Regions from separate parts of the Morganella morganii genome, predicted to be linked through region 3. Evidence: predicted binding sites of a transcription regulator. Region 3 holds the regulator's gene; each other region holds the start of a gene.
What was found. Region 3 encodes CRP, which controls carbon source genes, mostly activating them, when cyclic AMP is high. Its sites were predicted from a motif close to ATGTGANNNNNNTCACAT; they were not measured.

Region 1: the regulator CRP is predicted to act here: its motif matches at 4,220-4,237, upstream of msrB (peptide-methionine (R)-S-oxide reductase MsrB).
Region 2: the regulator CRP is predicted to act here: its motif matches at 1,335-1,352, upstream of JL661_RS08165 (sugar transporter).

Annotation. Positions count from the first base shown of each region.
Region 1 is NZ_CP069157.1:1,703,530-1,710,648, forward strand. Features, by position in the region: gene hypF (carbamoyltransferase HypF) at 1-421, shown strand, start outside; gene JL661_RS08215 (MipA/OmpV family protein) at 555-1,313, shown strand; gene JL661_RS08220 (YiiX family permuted papain-like enzyme) at 1,409-1,999, shown strand; gene JL661_RS08225 (D-hexose-6-phosphate mutarotase) at 2,035-2,916, opposite strand; gene gapA (glyceraldehyde-3-phosphate dehydrogenase) at 3,029-4,024, opposite strand; gene msrB (peptide-methionine (R)-S-oxide reductase MsrB) at 4,354-4,767, shown strand; gene JL661_RS08240 (YeaC family protein) at 4,871-5,146, shown strand; gene pncA (bifunctional nicotinamidase/pyrazinamidase) at 5,189-5,827, opposite strand; gene ansA (asparaginase) at 5,838-6,857, opposite strand; gene sppA (signal peptide peptidase SppA) at 6,963-7,119, opposite strand, start outside.
Region 2 is NZ_CP069157.1:1,686,795-1,693,913, reverse strand. Features, by position in the region: gene JL661_RS08165 (sugar transporter) at 63-1,283, opposite strand; gene JL661_RS08160 (hypothetical protein) at 1,418-1,861, opposite strand; gene JL661_RS08155 (ATP-binding cassette domain-containing protein) at 2,218-3,786, shown strand; gene JL661_RS08150 (hypothetical protein) at 3,818-4,006, opposite strand; gene JL661_RS08145 (HAD family hydrolase) at 4,117-5,409, opposite strand; gene JL661_RS08140 (class IV adenylate cyclase) at 5,596-6,162, shown strand; gene JL661_RS08135 (hypothetical protein) at 6,216-6,770, opposite strand; gene JL661_RS08130 (pentapeptide repeat-containing protein) at 6,944-7,119, opposite strand, start outside.
Region 3 is NZ_CP069157.1:3,628,065-3,635,183, forward strand. Features, by position in the region: gene JL661_RS17330 (hydrolase) at 51-1,037, shown strand; gene JL661_RS17335 (YheU family protein) at 1,034-1,252, shown strand; gene JL661_RS17340 (phosphoribulokinase) at 1,274-2,149, shown strand; gene JL661_RS17345 (OsmC family protein) at 2,213-2,620, opposite strand; gene crp (cAMP-activated global transcriptional regulator CRP) at 2,924-3,556, shown strand; gene JL661_RS17355 (hypothetical protein) at 3,747-4,235, opposite strand; gene argD (bifunctional acetylornithine/succinyldiaminopimelate transaminase) at 4,335-5,555, opposite strand; gene JL661_RS17365 (aminodeoxychorismate synthase component II) at 5,668-6,243, opposite strand; gene ppiA (peptidylprolyl isomerase A) at 6,510-7,076, opposite strand.

The sequences.
Region 1 (7,119 bases), 1.9 Mb from region 3:
AGATCAGATAAGCTGGGAAGGGGAAGCCGCCTGTGCGCTGGAAAATTGCGCGTTACAGTGTCACAACCAGAATGAGCTTATTACCGGTGAAACACTGCCGCTGACTGCGGATAACACTATTAATTTACGTCCGCTCTGGCAGATGCTGGCGGATGATACTCAGACAATACCGGAAAGAGCATTCCGTTTTCATGTACTGCTGGCAAATACGGTTGCCGGGCTGGCGGATGATACAGCAACCCGGAAAAATACGGATACCATCGTGCTCTCCGGCGGCGTGTTTAATAACCGGTTGCTGCGCCGTATTATTAAGGACAAATTAAGCCACAGGCAGGTGCGGGAACCCCGTCAGTTGCCGTGTGGTGATGGCGGAATAGCGGCTGGTCAGGCACTTATCGCTGCAATGACATTACTTAACTGAAACCGGTGGCACGATTTAGCACAGTAAATATTTGTAATTTTTATCATCGCTGAATTATCATTCACCGTAATATATGCGCCCCGCAAACATTTGTTGCGGTAATTTGTACATGAATTTAACTCAGGAAATGATAATGCATAAGAAATTAACCGGCCTGCTCAGTCTCAGTATGTTAACTGTCATGTCAGCCTCTGCCTTTGCAGACGACGGAAAATGGTCTGTCGGTGCTTCCGTACTTTATCAGGAGCAGGCATACCGCGGCACAAAAACATCTGATAAATTTATGCCGGTTCCGATGGTTAACTATGAAGGTAAAAACTTTTATTTTCATACTTTAGCGACCGGTTATTATCTGTGGAATGACAAAAAAGATCAGCTGTCCGTTGACCTGTTCTACTATCCGCAGGCATACCGTGCCAAAGATAATAAAGATTCCCGCATGCGCAAACTCGATAACCGCCGTGATACTGCCATGGCCGGGCTGAGCTACCGCCATCATGAAGAGTGGGGAACACTGCGTACCAACTTCTCCGGAGATATCCTGGGTAAAAGTGACGGTATGCGTTTTGATGCCGCTTACCTTTACGGGTTTGAGGGCGATAAATGGTCTGTCCAGCCGGGCGTGGGTGTAATCTGGTCCAGCGAAAAACAGAACCGTTATGAATACGGGATCACCGCTGCTGAATCCCGCCGCAGCGGTCTGGATGAATACCGTCCGGGCAGCAGCTGGACACCGTATGTTGAGGTGACCGGTCATTATCAGTTTGATGAAAACTGGTCTGCATTCGCCATGGGCCGCATCGACCTGTTACCAAGTGAGGCCAAAGACAGCCCGATGGTGGATAAAAAACACACCTCTATCCTGTGGACTGGTGTGACTTATACTTTCTGATAATTCAGTGGTATAACAGAACTGCACCTGACCTGTGTCCGGTGCAGTTTTTTTATGGCTGTTAACCATGCCGGAGGACTTCTGTGATCAGTGTATTGCGTCATTGTCTGCTGTTGCTCTGTTTTTTTGCCTCCGCTGTGTACGCGTGGCAGCCGCAGCAGGGCGATATTATTTTCCATACCTCGCGCACCTCTCAGAGCCTCGCCATACAAAAAGCGACCGGGTCGGTCTACAGCCATATGGGGATTATTCTGCTGCGTGACGGTAAGCCGTATGTGTATGAGGCGGCAAAAACAGTCCGCTTTACACCGCTGAAACAGTGGATTGCACGCGGCACCGGTAACCATTACGTGGTGAAACGCCTGAAAAAGCCGCTGAGTGCCTCACAGCAGCAGGCGTTATACCGTGAGGCGATACGGTATCAGTCCCGGCCTTACGACCTGACATTTTCATGGGATGATGAGCGGATTTATTGTTCTGAACTGGTCTGGAAAATCTATAAAAATGCCCTGAATACAGAGGTCGGTCAGTTACAGACATTGCGGGAGTTTGATTTATCTTCACCGGAAGTACAGGCAAAGATGAAAGAACGGTACGGAAAGGCGGTTCCGCTGAATGAAACGGTGATTTCGCCGGTGGCTGTGTTTGATTCACCGCTGCTGACAACGGTATATGAAAGCCGGTAAGCATTCACCGGCTTTATATGTTCCTGAGCAGCCCGTCAGCCTATTTTCGGGTTCAGGCGGATACGGACGGAGAGATGGGACGGTTTATCGCCCTGCGGAGCCATAGGGCGGTTAATCCGCGCACTTTCAGCACACACCATCGTTTTATAGCCATCATCCGGCATATCGGCCATTGAAGCGGACAATGCTGCACCCGGGTTCCAGCACACCACATCGCTGTGATGAAAGTGCACCACTTCAATATGACGTTTTAATTTCTTATCGTGGATATAGGTGGATTGCTCCGGCTCGGTATAGATGCGGTCGGTACGGCCGTTGAAAACCAGCTTTGTCTCTTCCGTATATTCTTCACGCTGTGACAGATTATCCAGCAGATGCTGCCCCAGCCCGCTGATACTGACCTGTGCAATATCGCCGACGGTAAAATAGGTATGCAGTGCAGCGGTTGCCTGATACTGCCCGTAAGCTTCCAGCTCAACCTCACAGGTGTCTCCCAGGCGGATGCGGGCGATCAGTGTGAACTCGTGCGGCCACAATTTGCGGGTTTCCGCACTGTCACGCAAGGTGAATGTGAGAAATACACCCTCTTCATTTTCATTATGAGCCGTGAACTCCCACTGCATAATACGGGCAAAACCGTGGGAAGGCGCCTGCACCGGGCCGAACCACGGCCAGCAGATCGGGATCCCGCCGCGGATGGCCACACCCGGGGTAAATGCACTGTTTTCACTGAGCCATAATCCCGGCTGTTCTGAACCGGCCGGTTGCCATGCCAGCACCTGTGCTCCCTGAAAACTGACCGCAGCACGGACTTTCGGATGGTCGATCACAATAACCGGCAAATCCCCCATCTGACGCTGGGACAGCGAAGGGGTGATCGGACTGGTAACCGGTAACGCAAGAAGGCGCTCAATCATAATTTACCCTTTTGTAATAAAAACAGGACATTTACTTTCTACTTTACGACTGTTTACCACAAAACAAAAGAGCCGCAAAAGCGGCTCTTTGTGAGGATAACAGAGTGCAGACTTATTTGGAGATGTGTGCAATCAGATCCAGAACTTTATGAGAATAACCGGTTTCGTTGTCATACCAGGAAACCAGTTTCACAAAGTTGTCGTTCAGTGCGATACCGGCTTTGGCATCGAACACAGAAGTCAGTACTTCGCCATTGAAGTCAGTGGAAACCACGTCATCTTCGGTGTAACCCATTACGCCTTTCAGCTCGCCTGCTGCTGCCGCTTTGATAGCTTCACAGATTTCAGCGTAAGTTGCTGCTTTTTCCAGACGGACTGTCAGGTCAACAACAGAGACGTTAGGCGTAGGAACACGGAAAGACATACCGGTCAGTTTACCGTTCAGTGCAGGGATAACTTTGCCCACTGCTTTTGCTGCGCCGGTAGAAGACGGGATGATGTTCTGGGATGCACCGCGGCCGCCGCGCCAGTCTTTGTGTGAAGGACCGTCAACAGTTTTCTGGGTGGCAGTGGTTGCGTGAACAGTGGTCATCAGACCTTCAACGATACCGAATTTGTCGTTGATGACTTTTGCCAGTGGTGCCAGGCAGTTAGTGGTACAGGATGCGTTAGAAACGATTTCCTGGCCCGCGTAATCTTTGTGGTTAACACCCATAACAAACATCGGGGTCGCATCTTTGGAAGGACCGGTCAGAACGACTTTCTTCGCGCCTGCCTGGATGTGTTTGCGTGCAGTTTCGTCAGTCAGGAACAGACCGGTTGCTTCAGCAACAACATCAACACCGGCTTCGTTCCACTTCAGGTTCGCAGGGTCACGTTCGGAGGTAACGCGGATAGTTTTACCATTAACAACCAGATGGCCATCTTTCACTTCAACGGTACCGTTAAAACGACCGTGAGTTGAGTCGTACTTCAGCATGTATGCCATGTAATCTGCATCGAGCAGGTCGTTGATTGCAACGATTTCGATATCTGAACGCTCTTGTGCAGCACGGAATACGATACGGCCGATACGACCAAAACCATTAATACCTACTTTGATAGTCATAGTATTACCACCAGCTATTTGTTAGTGAATTAAAGTTGCTACTAAAGTTACCAAAACCTTGCCAGCCGTCAAGCGGAATCGTGTCAATTAATGTCATTTAACATTTAATCTGCTCAACAAATCGCCACTTTCAGTAAATTTGTCGCCGCTATTATCGGGACTTAGCGGAATAAAGACAGCGTGTATGGGGCATAAATGTGAAACATGTCACAAATAAGTGGTGTCAATGCTGACATGACAAGTTTAGAATAACATCCGGTCATTTGATGTTAATTTTTTGTTATTCTGTATTCTGACTGACCCTGCACAATAATGATAAGGATTCAGCTATGTCCGGGACTGATAAAAAGCGGGATACACCCGCTGAGCTGACAGAGATTCAGCGCTATGTCACACAGGAAGCGGGAACTGAGCACCCGTTTACCGGCCGCCTGCTCTATAATGAGAAACAGGGGGTATACCGTTGTATTTGTTGTGGTTCTCCGCTTTTTTATTCGGATACCAAGTTTGATGCCGGCTGCGGCTGGCCGAGTTTTTATGAGCCGGTCAGCAAAAGTGCAGTCCGGTATATTGACGATACCTCTCATGGCATGCATCGTATTGAGACCCGTTGCGGCCATTGTGATGCGCATCTGGGACATGTTTTTCCTGACGGGCCTGCGCCGACAGGGCAGCGTTATTGTATTAACTCAGCATCACTGAGTTTTGAAGATGAAAAAACAAAAGCAATAACAAACGGTTAGTTTGGTTATATTGAAATTTAACATTTATATAACGATAGAAAAAACGATTCAGCTTCTGATGTGATCAAAAGGTAAAATCAGATGCTTTCGGGGAAGGAACTGTATGGAAATTGATGATTTATTGTCCGCCATGACGCCGGAAGTCTACGGGCGTCTGGTGACAGCCGTCGAACTGGGTAAATGGGCCGATGGTGTACCACTGACGGAATCTCAGAAAAGCAGCAGTCTGCAGCTGGTGATGTTATGGCAGTCCCGCCATAACGCGGATCCGGCACATATGACGGTGGGGACTGACGGGGAAATCAGCCTGAAAAGTAAGCAGGAGCTGAAAGCGCTGTTTACCGATACGCATCTGGCCACACTGAAACCGCAGGACTGAGTGTAAAACGGGACAGTGTTTACTGTCCCGTCATGACATTTGCTATTCTTTCTCGCCGCAGAACTGAGCCGCTGTCTGCAACCGCGCACCGGCGTTCTCCATCTCCGCAAATGCGGTGAGGCTGTCATCCGGCTTTAAATTAACGCCCCGGCAGCCGTCTGTGATCACAGTGACGGCAAATCCTTCCGCCAGTGCATCCAGCACCGTAAATTTCACACAGTAATCGGTGGCGATCCCCAGAACAGCGAGATGCGTGATCTGCAGTTCTGCCAGCAGTTTCAGCAGGACGGTCGGCTCCCGGTGATCGTTATCATAAAACGCGCTGTAACTGTCCGTGGCCTGGTTTTCACCCTTATAAATAATATGGCTGATAGCCTGTTTATTCAGGTCAGGATGAAAATCCGCCCCCGGTGTGTTCTGCACACAATGCACCGGCCACCAGACTTGGGGCAGTCCGTTCAGTTCGCCGCATTCACCAATCACTGTCCCGGAATTGACGGCAAAGCTCAGATGCTCAGCCGGATGCCAGTCCTGACTGGCGATCACCGGGATATTCTGTTGCTGACAACGGGCTATCATCCGGTTCGCTGTGCGGATCACCGCATCACTGTCGCGGACAGCCAGGCTGCCGCCCTGACAAAAATCATTCTGAATATCCACCAGAAGCAGTGCCGGTTTCATTGCAGACTCCTTAGTTGTCGTTATAGCTCAGCTCGCCGCGCAGATCCTGCTGCATCAGAATGCGGATCTCATCGCTGGTGTAATCCTGGCTGAGCAGATAATGCAGTTTGGTCAGCGCTGCCTCGAAGGTCATATCAAAGCCGCTGATCACGCCGGCTTCTGCCAGTGCATGACCGGTGGCATAGCCGCCCATATTGACGCGTCCTGAAATACACTGTGTCAGATTGATCACAATGATGCCGCGCTCTGTGGCCTCCCGCAATGCGGTGAGCAGTTTCGGTTGCTGCGGTGCATTACCGACACCGTAAGAGCGGATAATCAGTGCTTTGACCGGCTGCTGCAGAATGTTGTTCACCACATCCACCGACAAGCCCGGATACACGGTTACCACGCCGATAGGCTGCGGGGTGATGTTATGCAGCGTGAAAGGTGCGGTGCTCTGCGGCAGCGGGTGAGTATTGAGATTGTGGATATTAATCCCGGCTTCCATCAGCGGCGGGTAGTTCGGGGAGGTAAAGGCCGCAAAACCGTCAGCATGTGCTTTGACGGTGCGGTTGCCCCGGTATAAGCGGTTATTGAAGAATAATCCCACTTCATTGACCGGATAATTCGCCGCCAGATAAAGGGCATTAAGCAGATTGATCTGGCCATCTGAGCGCAGTGCCTCAAGCGGGATTTGTGACCCTGTCACAATGACCGGCTTGGTCAGGTTCTCAAACATAAAGGAGAGCGCTGATGCGGTGAACGCCATGGTATCCGTACCATGCAGGATAACGAAACCATCATAGTGGTCATACTGGGCTTTGATATCATCCGCGATACACTGCCAGTCATCCGGTGTCATATCGGAAGAGTCAATCAGCGGCTGGTGCTCGGTGATGGTGAAATCCGGCATCTCCGGACGGAAGAACTCCGGCATTTTGGCAACCTGGCGCTGAAGGTGGCCGGAAACAGGGATATAGCCCTGCGCCGAGTGCTGCATACCGATAGTCCCGCCGGTATAGACCACATAAATGGATTTCTTTTGCATGTTACTGCTCTTAACAATGAGTACAGGGAAGGAAATTATAGGGGCTTCAGAAATAAAAAAAAGCCTGTTCGTCACGAACAGGCTTTTGTCAGCTGAGAAGAAAACTTACTGAATATTGGTGCAATTTAAGCAGAATGCATAACGGTACTGCGGATCCGTCAGCATTTTCATAAAGGATGCCTGTTGTGTCAGCTGTGCGCCGACCGGTGCCGGGATCAGTCCCTGCAATGATGACGGCAGTGTCACCTTCACATTACCGGCC
Region 2 (7,119 bases), 1.9 Mb from region 3:
CGGATATTATAAAGAAATCAGAAAAAAAATCCCGCAGCGAAACGGTGCGGGATATGATTAATTTATGACGGATTATGCGAGGTAATACGGCTCTCCGCTTTCGGCCTTTGTATAAACAAGGCCCGGTAACGGCTGAAAACAAACAGTGAGATAAGCACACCCGCCACAGCAAACACCGCTCCAGCATAACCTATCTGTTCCATTCCCATATGAATAATCACCTGATTACCAAGCAGCGCCCCGCCGCCGATACCGATATTAAAAATGCCCGAATAAACAGACATCGCCAGATCGGTGGCATCCGGTGACAAATCGATCACTTTGACCTGTAACCCCAGCGCGGTACACATCATACCGATCCCCCAGACAACCCCGAGGATAATCAGCGCGGTATCGGTCACGCGGCTGGTCATCAGCAGCATCAGGCATACCGTCAGTAGTGTTATCGCAGCAGGCAGAAACAGCAGCGGCAGCCGGGTGTTGTAACGGCTGAAAATCACACTGCCGATAATCCCCGCAGCCCCGAAAATCAGCAGAAACAGCGTGGCGAAATCCTGTGACTTCCCGGCAACGGTCTGCACAAACGGCTCAATATAGTTATAAGCAGTGAAATGCCCGGTTACCACAATCGCGGTCAGCACAAAAATCCCCACTAACGCCGGTCGTCTGAACAAAACCGGAATACTTTTCAGGGAGCCGGAATGCTCACTCGGCAGCAGCGGAAGAAAACGCGCCATTGCCGCCATGGTAATCAACGCCAGACCGCCGATACAGAAGAACGTCATCCGCCAGCCGACCCACTGCCCGATAACACGGCCAATCGGCAGCCCCAACACGGTTGCCAGCGCCGTACCGGTCGCCAGCAACCCTAGTGCCTGAGATTTTTTACCGGGCGGAGCCACCCTGACAGCCAGCGATGCGGTGATCGACCAGAACACCGCATGTGCCAGTGCGACACCGATCCGGCTGACCACCAGCACATCAAAACGCTGCGCCAGCCCGGACACTATGTGGCTTATCACAAATACGGTAAACAACCAGAGCAGCAATTTGCGCCGCTCAATACGCGCCGTCAGCAGCATCAGCGGCAGCGACGTCAGCGCCACCACCCAGGCATAAATGGTGATCATCAGTCCGGTCTCTGCGGGTTGCATCGAAAAACCCGCCGAGATATCACTCAGCAGTGCAACCGGAATAAATTCAGTGGTATTAAATACAAATGCCGCCACCGCAAGTACCATTACCCGCAGCCAGGCCTGATTTCGTGACAGGGTTTCAGTCATTATGGTCCCCCGTAAAGAAAAGCTGTATCGATACAGCTTTTGAGCAGAAAAGTGTGACCATGGTAACACATGTGGTTTTCACGGGAAACGCGGGAACAGAAGCAAATACCCGGCATCATCGCCAGGCAACAGTATTATAACGCGCGTTTTGACTGTTCCGGGATGGCGTCAAAAATCGCTTTTAACTGCGCCTTTTTCAGTGTCGGTCCGACAATACGGACACGGCGGCTGTTTGCCGGATGATAGCTAAGAATATAAGAGTCCGTGGAAAACGAGACCATTAACGCCTTCAGCCCCTTCACTTCCTGCAGGGAGAAATGGCCGCCGTCAAACGGCATTGCGACCACTTTACCGACCGCGATTTTGGATGTCAGTTTATCGCCGTACACTTTAATCACCGGGAACTGCGCGATATAGACATATACCGTGAGACCCAGTGCGGCAGCCACACCCGGCATCCGTGTCTGAAATAAATACGCCAGTGCGATATAAAGCACAATAACCACAAAGAATGTAATGACACAGGTGATAATTCTGCGTTTCTGATCAACCTGATATACCGTTTCTGCTGAACTCATAACCCATCCTGTTACTGAATTTCCGCTGCCGGAAAATAAAAAAATATCAAGGCCGGACAGAATAACGAAAATACCGGCGATTGACAGTAACATTCCGGGAAAAAATCATTCCTGCGTACTCTGCGGAAATCCCGGAAACCGGGGGTTTACAATCCGGCATTTATTTGACACCATTGCCGCAGTTCATTTCCCCTGAGGATGTCTGCCGACATGATTTAATTGCCTGAATCCCATTGCTGTATCATCCGCATTTTTACTAATGCGCTGTTTTGATATCGGGCAGGCAGCTATCCTCGTCATCATTTTCTTTTTTATCCGGCATATCCGCCTGCCCCTGTTTATTCAGGAGCTTTTGTATGTCCGTACAATGCCATTTTTCTCACTTATCAGTGACATTTAACGATATTCCGCTGTTTGACAACATCAGCGGCACATTAACCCGTCAGGTTCAGGGGCTGACAGGTCATAACGGGCGCGGTAAATCCGTGCTGATGTCGCTGCTCGCGCAGCAGCGGCAACCGGCCTCCGGTATGATCAGCTGGCAGGTGCCGTTTTATTATGTGCCGCAGCTGACCCGCCTTTCCGGTATCACACTGGCGGATGCTCTCGGAACCGCAGAAATTCTGGCCGCACTGCGCCGCACAGAGGACGGCACCGCCACCGCAGAGGATTATGATTTTCTGGCGGATAAATGGGATATGCCACGACAACAGCAATCCCTGCTGGAAAGTGCGCAGCTGGCGCATCTCCCGGCGGACACCCTCTGCACAAGTCTGAGCGGCGGTGAGCAAACCCGGCTGGCACTCTGCCGTGCCTTTTTACAGCCGTGTGCCTTCCTGTTACTGGACGAACCCGGAAACCATCTGGATGCCGCCGGACGCCGCTGGCTCGGTGAGCAACTGCGGAATCATCCGGCCGGCGCACTGGTGATCAGCCACGAGCGCCGCTTGCTCGACACCATGCAGCGGATTTTTGAACTCACTCCGTCTGCTCTGGAAGAGTACGGCGGCAATTACACCCATTATGCCGAGCAGAAAGCCTTTCAGCTCAGCGCATTACAGAGTGAGGAGAAGCAGTTACAGTCACAGCTGAACAGAGAAAAAACGGAGTTACAGCGCACACTGGAAAAGAAAGCACAGCGCCGCCGTCAGGGCGAGAAAGTCCGTTCATCCGGCTCCTCCTCTGCCCTGCTGCTGGATATGAAAAAGAACAAAGCGGAGAAGCAGCAATCAAAAATAACCGGCCGTCATGACCGTGTTATGACTCAGCTTGACAGCCAGCGCCGGGAAGTAAATGAGAAAATACAGCATATCACCCCGCAGATGCTGGCCTTTAATTATACCGGAGAGCAAAAACGGGTGCGGATCAATACCCGTGATCTGATTTTGCCGTCCGGCACACAAGAGCCTCTGTCACTGACCATTTCCGGTGGTGAACACTGGCATATTGCCGGGCGCAACGGCTGCGGAAAATCCACATTACTGAAAGTACTGGCGGGCCTGCTCACGGCAAAATCCGGGGAGTACTCCCTGCACGGCCGTCTGCGATATCTGGATCAGCACCTGGCGCTGCTGAATAAAGCCCTGCCGGTCACAGAAGCACTGTGCGAGTTTGATCCGGCCATTCCGGCACAAACCTGGCGCACCCATCTGGGTGCATTGCGGATCCGGGGTGATAAGGGGTTAATTCCGCTGTCACAGTTAAGCGGCGGTGAACAACTGAAAGTCACATTGCTGGCATTAACATTATCCGAACCTTTGCCGGATATTTTATTGCTGGATGAGCCGGATAACCACCTGGATCTCGATTCCCGGTTATTACTGGAAAATGTACTGCGCAGTTATAAAGGGGCATTATTACTGGTCAGTCATGATGAGGCATTTACTGAAAATTGTGCCATTACCCATACACTGGCATTATCCTGAAAAAGAATACGGCGGTAATCCCGCCGTATTACTACAGTTTACAGATATTCACGATAACATAACGTGCCGCGTTAATATTATGCTTTGCCGCATCGGCGGCAGCGGCATTATTAAACAGCGCGATAAAACGTTCCGCTTCCGTTCTGCTGATATCGGTATTAATAGCCACATGGCTGCGGAATAATACCGAGCCGGTTAACCCCAGACCTTCATAACACAATATATTTATCCATATCCTTCTGAATTCCCTGCAATGATAACTATTTACTATCATAGTGTGTATTACCGGCCGGGGTTATCAGTATTTCCTTAAACTGACAGCCAGTGCTGTTATTTTAACGCCCGCCCTTCTTTGGCCCCCAACGGGGTATGAAGCTGTGACGGTACAAATACACCGGCGCTGTCATTACGTCCCTGCAATAATACTTTGGCGTCTTTCTGACCATGCTCTTTCACTGCCTTTTTTGATAACTGCCCGATAATGGTATCCGGTGAACGCAGGCGGTTAATAATCAGCACCACCTCCGTATCCGGGAAGTCAGACATCATATTCTGGTCGCCTTCACTGTCACCGGCGACTAATAACGGCCCTTTACCGGCATATTTATCCTGAATAAACTTGCGGATAGTCTCTGTTTTCCCTTTACCCTGAGTCTGCGGATAAACCGGATCCAGATCGGATGTCAGTTTATTATCTTTGGTGCGCAGTAAATGCATGGCAAATACCTGTGACTCCGGTACAGAATACGGTGGTTGTGTGACAATCGATTTAATCACTTCCAGGTTCGATGCGGAAATCACATAGACATCAATACCGGATTTTTGCAGCACCTGATACAGATCCTGCATTTCCGGCACCAGCCGGAAGCCATTATGCCAGTCAATTTCAACAATACCCGCCTGTCCCGGTAACGCTTCAGGGCTTTCCCATACCACACCTTCAACCGGCTCTGATTTCTGCCATTCAATGGTTTTGGCGGTAATATCCGCAACCTGCTCCTGTGTCATATTCATAAATAAATAGGTGACCCACGGATAGGAAACGGCATGATCAAATGTGCCGCCGATTGCTGCATATAAATAGCGCATTTTGGTGATGAAATTCTGATAATGTGGTGACTTTTTGATTTCAGACAGCGGCTTATCACCCTTCAGGCCATCATAGTTGTCATACAGCCACTGGTAGCTTTCCAGAATATCAGCTCCGACCTTCTCAATATTGACCGGTTTACCGTTTTTATTGTTGAACTCAGCAGAAAAATTCCCGGCCGGAATATCTTTGAAAATAACGGATTTCAGTTCCTGCGGTGTCATGGCAAATAACAGGTGCTCAAGCTGATAAATCATCACCGCTTCTTCAATATCCAGAAATGCTGTCGTGTTATCAAAGTCAAACACCGCATAATAGCTATGTGCCGGTGATTGTTTTGCTTTGGCGATCATGGCATCCAGGCGCTGTTTATTAAAACTGTCCCACTGCCCCTGCTGTAATACCGCTATTTCTGTCACAGCCTGCGGTGCTGCGGCAGCATTCAGGGAAACAGTCTCAGCCTGTGCCGTCATATTCAGTGATAACATACCAACAGCCAGTGCAATTGCACTGTAACGATTAATAAATTTCATTGATAATCCCCTTTGAAATAAAAAAACTAATAAAAGGGATACCACAGGCTATTTTTTTGCTGTATCAAAAATCAGCAACGGCTGACATTAAGCGAAACTGATCACATTCTTTTACCGGGGCTGTTCCGCCTGTTACGTGATATTATCAGGCCAGTCACAAACCGGTTATTTACAGCGGATAAATTCATGAGTAATCACTTTGATGGTAAATACGAAGCGGAAATAAAATATCGCCTGGCTGATCATAGCGCTTTTTTGTCGCAATTAAGCACAATGCATGCAGAGCCTTTTGTGGTAAATAACGAAGAAACAGACTGGTTTTTCGATACGCAGCAAACGCATCTGGCAGACGGTAATGTCAGTATGTCAGTCAGAACAATGACGCCCTCGGGTATTAAGCTGTGGATAGTGAAAGGCCCCGCCGCCAGCGAATGCAAAGCTATCAATATTGATGACCATGAGCATGTCAGAAATATGCTGCTGACGCTGGGTTACCGCTGCACAATGACCTTAACAAAAACCCGCAGTGTCTGGTTTCTCGGTGATATTCATATCACACTGGATCATATTAACGGCGCAGGATGGTTTGCCGAGTTTGCCATTATGACGCACGATGAAACCAAATTAGCAGAATACAGGGAACGGCTGCGGGAGAAAGCCGCAGAATTTGGTCTGACAGACGATATGATTGAAAAACAGAGTTATAAACAACTGGTTAGTTCAATGCAGAAAAACAACTGTAACGCAGAATAAATAAAAAACGGTGCTGAATCATAGTGATAATATTCAGCACCGCAAGTACCGGTTTATTTCAGTGTATACATGGTCAGCACAGTATAAGTGACATCTTTTTCATCATTTATCTGTACCAGATTGGCATTACTGACCACCCCCACCACAACCTCGGTATCTTCTGATTCATATTTGCGCTTGAACTGCCCGATTTTTCCTTTGGCGACTTTTGCCAGGAACGGTGTTTTGCGATCATATTCTTCATTTATCCCGGCCGGTTTGCCGTAGATTTTCTCCATTTCCGCATTCACTTTATCGTACTCATTCAGTAATGCGGCCTGATCATGGCTCCAGACACCGAAGCGGGATATTGCATTTAATTTTTGCCCTTCCGGTGAAAAGACCATCATAAAGAATTGCTTTTCAACCTCCGGTGATGCCAGTGAGCTGCATAATTGCCCGCCATCACGGGTTTTTGTGCAGTCAAAATCGTCCAGATTCAGGGCTTTTAATTCTGCGGGCGTCTGCCCCCATGTAAAGCCCCAGGGTGCTTCCGGTGTTTTACTTCCTATACCTGCGCAGCCGGATAATAATGCGGCCATAATCCCTGACAGAATAAATTTTCTCATTGCCCCGCCCGTATACATTGAGTTACTTATTACTGATCATACCAAAGACCGGCAAGTGACCAGAAGCCTTACTGTCGCTTTATTCATCAAAATCAGATTTGATGAAGATGTTACTGCGTAATTATACGCTTTATTCAGCAGATATCCGGTATATATACCCGGAGCCGCACGATTTAATCAGCCAGGCGGATATCAAGCACCCGCAGCAGATTCAGGGCTTCGTATGCGGAAAATGTGGCTTTGGCAGTTTTATTTTCACGGATATCGATATAAAAAGAGTGGGAACCGCAAAGATCCGCCCCTTCCAGATTAGTGTGCATAAACAGTGTGTCGGTTAAATCGCAGTCAT
Region 3 (7,119 bases):
CAGTATGTTTTTCATTAAACAAGAGATGTTTTTTCATTACGAATCTAACTATGTCTAGTCATTTTCAACCGATTTCCTGGGCAACCAACCCGCACCTGCAAACGTTGCTGCCCCGGATTTTCCGCCGGAAACCGACGATAAAACCATTCTGGCAGCGCCTGACACTGCCGGATGATGATTTTATTGATCTTGCATGGAGCGAAGATCCCGATACCGCACGCCATAAACCACGGCTGGTCATCTTTCACGGGCTGGAAGGCAGTTTCCGCAGCCCGTATGCGCACGGTATCCTGGCTGCGGCCGCCCGTCAGGGCTGGCTGGGTGTTGTTATGCATTTTCGCGGATGCAGCGGCGAGCCGAACCGCTCCAGACGGATTTACCACTCCGGTGAAACCGAAGATGCCCGTTATCTGCTGAACTGGCTGCAGGATACCTACGGGAAAGTACCGACCGGCGCGGTCGGTTATTCACTCGGCGGCAATATGCTGGCCTGTTATCTCGCCGAAGAGGGTGAGAATGCCGCAGTGGATGCAGGTATTGTGGTTTCCGCCCCGCTGATGCTGGAGCCGTGCTCTTTCAAAATGGAAAAAGGCTTTTCCCGTTTTTATCAGTGGTATCTGCTGAAAGGGCTGAAACGTAATGCCACCCGCAAACTGGTGCGCTACCCGAATTCACTGCCGACAAACCTGCTGCATATCCGCGCGATTAAACGGATCCGCGAATTTGATGACATTATCACCTCACGGATCCACGGCTTCCGCGATGCCTCGGATTACTACCGCCGCTGCAGTGCCCTGCCGAAACTCCCAGCCGTACGTAAGCCGATGCTGATCATCCACGCCAAAGATGATCCTTTTATGGCACAGGAAGTGGTGCCGGATCTGTCACAACTGCCGCCGTGTGTGGAGTACCAGATGACCGAACACGGCGGCCATGTCGGCTTTGTGTCCGGCAGCTGGCGCCGTCCGCGTTTATGGCTGGAGGAGCGCATCCCTGAATGGCTCGCGCCGCATCTGGCCGCAAAGGAGACACCATGATTATTCCCTGGCAGGATATCGCGCCGGAAACACTGGAAAGTATCCTGGAAAGTGTGGTGCTGCGCGAAGGCACCGACTACGGCGAACATGAAAAATCACTCAGTGATAAAGTGGCGGATCTTTACACGCAACTCAAAAACGGCGACATTGTGATTGTCTGGTCGGAATTACACGAAACACTCAACATCATGCCGTCGGCACAATTCCGCGGCTGATTCAGCCGGAGGAAACGCCGCATGTCACGGACCCACCCGATTATCGCCGTTACCGGCTCCAGCGGAGCCGGTACCACTACCACCAGTCAGGCTTTCCGTAAAATTTTCCAGCAACTGGATGCGGTTCCGGCCATTATTGAAGGTGACAGTTTCCACCGTTACACGCGGCCGGAAATGGATGCCGCCATCCGCAAGGCCCGCGAGCAGGGCCGCCACATCAGCTATTTCGGGCCCGAAGCCAACGATTTTGGCCTGCTCGAAAGCACATTCCGCCAGTACAGCGAAAACGGCAGCGGCGAACGCCGCAAATATCTGCATACCTATGATGAAGCCGTGCCCTATAATCAGCTGCCCGGCACCTTCACCCCCCGCGAGGCACTTCCTGCCGGGACGGATGTACTTTTCTATGAGGGATTACACGGCGGCGTGGTCACGCCGGAACATGATATTGCCGGACATGTGGATCTGCTGGTCGGCGTGGTACCGATAGTCAATCTGGAGTGGATACAGAAGTTAGTCCGTGACACCAATGATCGCGGCCATTCACGGGAGGCGGTAATGGATTCTGTCGTGCGTTCGATGGATGATTACATCCGCTATATCACCCCGCAGTTTTCCCGCACCCACATTAACTTCCAGCGGGTGCCGACGGTGGATACCTCAAACCCGTTCTCGGCCAAATCCATTCCGTCACAGGATGAAAGCTTTACCGTGATCCGCTTCCGCGGCCTGAAAAAAATCGATTTTCCCTATTTGTTATCCATGCTTCAGGGCTCCTTTATTTCCGCCTCAAATACCATCGTCGTCCCCGGCGGAAAATTAGGGCTGGCGATGGAATTAATAATGGCACCGCTGGCAGAGCAATTATTGCAGGGAAAACAAATAAACAAGCGATAAAAAAACCGGGTAATAATGTATTACCCGGTTTATTTTCAAAAATAAAAATAATATTTCAAAAAATCATTCAATATTCTTTACTTCAAAACTATGCGTAATGTTAACACTTTCGCCTAACATTAATGAAACAGAGCAATATTTCTCAGCGGATAATTGCACGGCACGCCCGACAACGTTTTCAGTCAGGTCACGGCCGGTCACAATAAAATGCAGATTAATATGAGTGAATAAACGTGGCGCGGTTTCACGACGTTCAGCGGTGAGTTTTACATCACAATCAATGACTTGATTACGGCCTTTTTGCAAAATAGAGACAACATCAATGGCGCTGCAGCCGCCGGTTGCCATCAGTACCATCTCCATCGGGTTCGGAGCTTTTTCACCGGCATTACCGTCCATTGTAATCTGGTGTCCTGACGCGGATTCCCCTAAGAAAGTCATGTTCTCAACCCACTTTACACGCGCTTCCATTTTTATACCCTCATCATCAATATAATTCACGACAGACTACCCTTTCATTCACGGGCTGGCAATCTATCCCATAGTTTATTATGCTGAAGCGAGACAGTGGAAGACAGGACAGTTTTCCTGTGCTAAAAACACGGCAAGGATTTATCTATGGCTAAGATCAATATCTTTCCGTGAGGATTATTATACTATTTTAATAAACTAACTTGCCGGAAATTCAGCAAGTTAATATGATAAGCTAAGACTTTATATAATTGCAGAGCGTAAACAACGGTTTGCAATAACTAACAACAGAGGATAACGCGAATGGTTCTCGGCAAGCCACAAACAGACCCCACGCTTGAATGGTTTTTGTCTCACTGCCATATCCACAAATATCCATCCAAAAGCACGCTTATTCATCAGGGCGAAAAGGCAGAAACACTCTACTATATTGTAAAAGGTTCTGTTGCGGTGCTGATCAAAGATGAAGAAGGCAAAGAGATGATTTTATCCTATCTCAACCAGGGTGATTTCATCGGTGAACTCGGATTATTTGAGGAAGGACAGGAACGTACAGCGTGGGTACGGGCAAAAAGCGCCTGCGAAGTTGCAGAAATCTCGTACAAAAAGTTCCGCCAGCTTATCCAGGTTAACCCGGATATCCTTATGCGCCTTTCCGCGCAGATGGCAAGCCGCCTGCAAACCACATCAGAAAAGGTCGGAAACCTTGCATTCCTTGATGTGACGGGCCGCATCGCCCAGACATTACTGAACCTGGCAAAACAGCCGGATGCGATGACTCATCCGGACGGCATGCAAATCAAAATTACCCGTCAGGAAATCGGCCAGATTGTGGGATGTTCCCGCGAAACCGTCGGCCGTATTCTGAAGATGCTGGAAGATCAAAACCTGATCTCCGCACACGGTAAAACCATCGTGGTATACGGCACCCGTTAATCCGGACCGCCCTTATCACCAAAACAGGCGCATCTGCGCCTGTTTTTTTTGTTTCCGGCTCATCATTATTACTGAAGAATATCAGCTCTGCGAACCCGCAGCTTTCCTTCGCGGCCGGCTTGATCAAAAGAGGCTTTCAACTGACGCATTGCTGCTATTTTACGCTCTTTGATACTCATTTTTTTTTATCTCAGAAATGTCGCGTTTTGAGTACATACCCTTTCCCCCCTTCACCAAGGCCCGCTTTTATTTCTGATAGTACGTTATCATGTCCGTGCTGTAAAATTCTGTCATAGTAGCGTTTTAACTTATCATTCTCTGCAATCATAAAATAAACCTTCGCAGCATATTGCTGACAATGCAGAATCACAATTCGTTGCAGGGCAACAGCCAGATCCTGAACAAATCCATAACGCCGTGAACACATTCCTCTTTCCGGTACCTGATAGAACGTTGAGTTTAAAAAATTATCTTCGCGATCAAACTTCAGGTCATAGCATCGTTCCGGAAGCCTGAACCCCGCCTCTGCACTCCGGAACGCCGAATATGCCGCATCAGTAATGTCGACCGGACTAAAAATAACCACAAAATCAAACCCATCGACAGAGAAGCGATAGAGATGAACATAAAAACTGCCATGAAGAAATTCTTCAAATCTGCCTGAAAACCGAATTGCCATTGCTTTACTGAGACTAGATAAACGTCCGGCAAACCTATCACAGTAAATATAGTAATAAAATATACAAATCAGTTAGTTAAACATGTTACCGTGATGGATTTACTGCATTTCCCGGAAATCATTCAGGGTTTTCGCCAGCCGTTTCATTCCTTCATCCACATCGGCTTTTTCAATAATCAGCGATGGCGTGAAACGCAGAACATTGGTACCGGCGTTAAGCAGCATCAGGCCGTTTTTGGCTGCCAGCCCCAGCAGGGTTTTTGACTGATCGCGGTAAATGCCCGCCAGTTCGGCACCAATCAGCAGCCCTTTCCCGCGGATCTCCGCAAATGCACCGAATGTACTGTTCAGAGATTGCAGTGCATCCGCAAACCACTGATGGCGCTCATTCACCCCCGCCAGCAATGCCGGGTCGTTGATCAGATCAAAGGCCGCATTACCGACCGCACAGGCCAGCGGGTTGCCGCCGTAGGTTGTACCGTGCGTACCGGGTACCATCACCTGTGCAATGTCCTGTTTTGTCAGCATGGCACTGATCGGGAAACCGCCGCCCAGCGCTTTGGCCGTGGTCAGAATATCCGGCTCAATGCCGTAATCCATATAGGCAAACAGTTTGCCGCTGCGCCCCATCCCGCTCTGCACTTCATCAAATACCAGCAGCGCCTGATGTTTATCACATAATTCACGCAGGCCCTGCATAAAGGCCGGTGTGGCAGGTGTGATCCCGCCCTCGCCCTGGACAGGTTCCAGCACCACGGCACAGGTGTGATCATCCATCACTGCTTTGACAGCATCAAGGTCGTTAAAAGGCACATGAATAATATCTGCCGGTTTCGGCCCGAAGCCATCAGCATATTTCGGCTGACCACCGACAGAAACGGTAAAGAGTGTCCGGCCGTGGAAGCCGTGATGGAAAGCGATAATTTTGGTTTTATAAGGATGATGACGGGTCAGTGCATAATGACGCGCCAGTTTGAATGCGGCTTCATTTGCCTCCGCACCGGAGTTGGCAAAGAAAACCCGTTCCGCAAACGTATGTTTTATCAGCTTCTGCGCCAGTATCAGCGCCGGTTCATTAGTAAAAATATTGCTGACATGCCAGAGCGATTCACTCTGGGCTTTCAGGGCCGCGATCAGTGCCGGATGACAATGGCCCAGCGCCAGTACGGCAATACCACCGGCGAAATCAACATATTCAGTGCCGTTCTGATCCCACACCCGGCTTCCCTGACCTCTGACAGGAATAAAATCAGCCGGTGCATAAATTGGCAGCATCACTTCATCATAAGTGCCGCGCGTAACCGCATTCTGTTTTGTCATCGTTCCTTACCTGATCTATCCACAAGTGAAAATATAATCACCAAATATGAATAAAAAATCAAATCAAAACGAATGAAAAAACAGAACCGAGGATAAAATAAGCGATAACTGATTAGTATTTCAGGAAATTATTCAGGAGTTCATGCCCCTGTTCACTGAGAATACTTTCCGGATGGAACTGCACACCTTCAATCGGCAGGGTTTTATGGCGGATCCCCATGATTTCATCCACATTGCCGTCATGCAGACTCCATGCGGTAACCTCAAACGAGGCAGGCAATGTTTCCGGGGCAATCACCAGCGAGTGATAGCGGGTGACGGTCAGCGGACGGTTCAGCCCTTTGAACACACCCTGCTGATTATGATGGATTGCTGTGGTTTTGCCGTGCATCACTTTACGCGCCTTCACCACCTGCGCGCCGAATGCCTGGCCGATAGCCTGATGCCCGAGACACACCCCGAGGATCGGGATTTCACCGGCGAAATGGCTGACCGCATCCAGTGAAATACCGGCTTCTGACGGCGTGCAGGGACCCGGTGAGATCACCAGGTGAGATGGCGATAATTGCTCAATATCACTGAGGCTGACGGCATCATTTCGTTTAACCTGTACATCTGCACCTAACTCACAGAAGTATTGATACAGGTTATAAGTAAATGAGTCATAATTATCGATAATTAATAGCATGATTATCTATATCCGACTGATATATTTATCTTTTTTATTTTCAAACTGCTGTATCAGGCACACGTTGACAATACCCTGCAACCCCGGGGGATTGCACAGACAGTTTCATGAAGCGGGCTATAATACCACAGCCGGACAGAGAAAATAGCCCGAATGCGGCATGGTGCCGCAGAGGCAGATATCGTCTTATTCAGACTATCAGGGAGTTTGACATGCTTACGGGGAATATCCGGAAATATTCCCCTTAGTCTGCACGAAAATACGGTTTATTTTACGATAGTTGCAGAAATAATTTTGATCGGTGTCGATGGCACGTTCTGGTACGGACCGATGTTTTCTGTCTTCACTTTTGAGATTTTATCGACAACTTCCATGCCGTTCACGACTTTACCAAACACAGCATAGCCGAAATCACGCTGGCCGTGGTCGAGGAATGCATTATCCGCTACGTTAATAAAGAACTGGCTGGTTGCACTGTCTTTATCTGCGGTACGCGCCATCGCAATGGTGCCGCGCAGGTTACGCAGGCCGTTATCCGCTTCATTTTTTACCGGCGGGCGGGTCTGTTTCTGGTTCATATCCGCCGTAAAGCCGCCGCCCTGCACCATAAAGCCCGGGATGACACGGTGGAATGTTGTATCGTCATAGAATTTATCGGTGACATACTGTTTGAAATTTTCCACAGTCTGCGGCGCTTTTTCATTATCCAGCGCAATTTCAAAATCGCCTGCGGTGGTGGTAAATTTAACATGCGTCTGCTCCGCCGCGAACGCCAGCGACGTTGCACTGAGGGTACAGGCTGCCACAAATGTAACTAAAACACGTTTTAACATTCCCAATTCCTTTCAACGAAATAAACTGACACTAATCTTACCG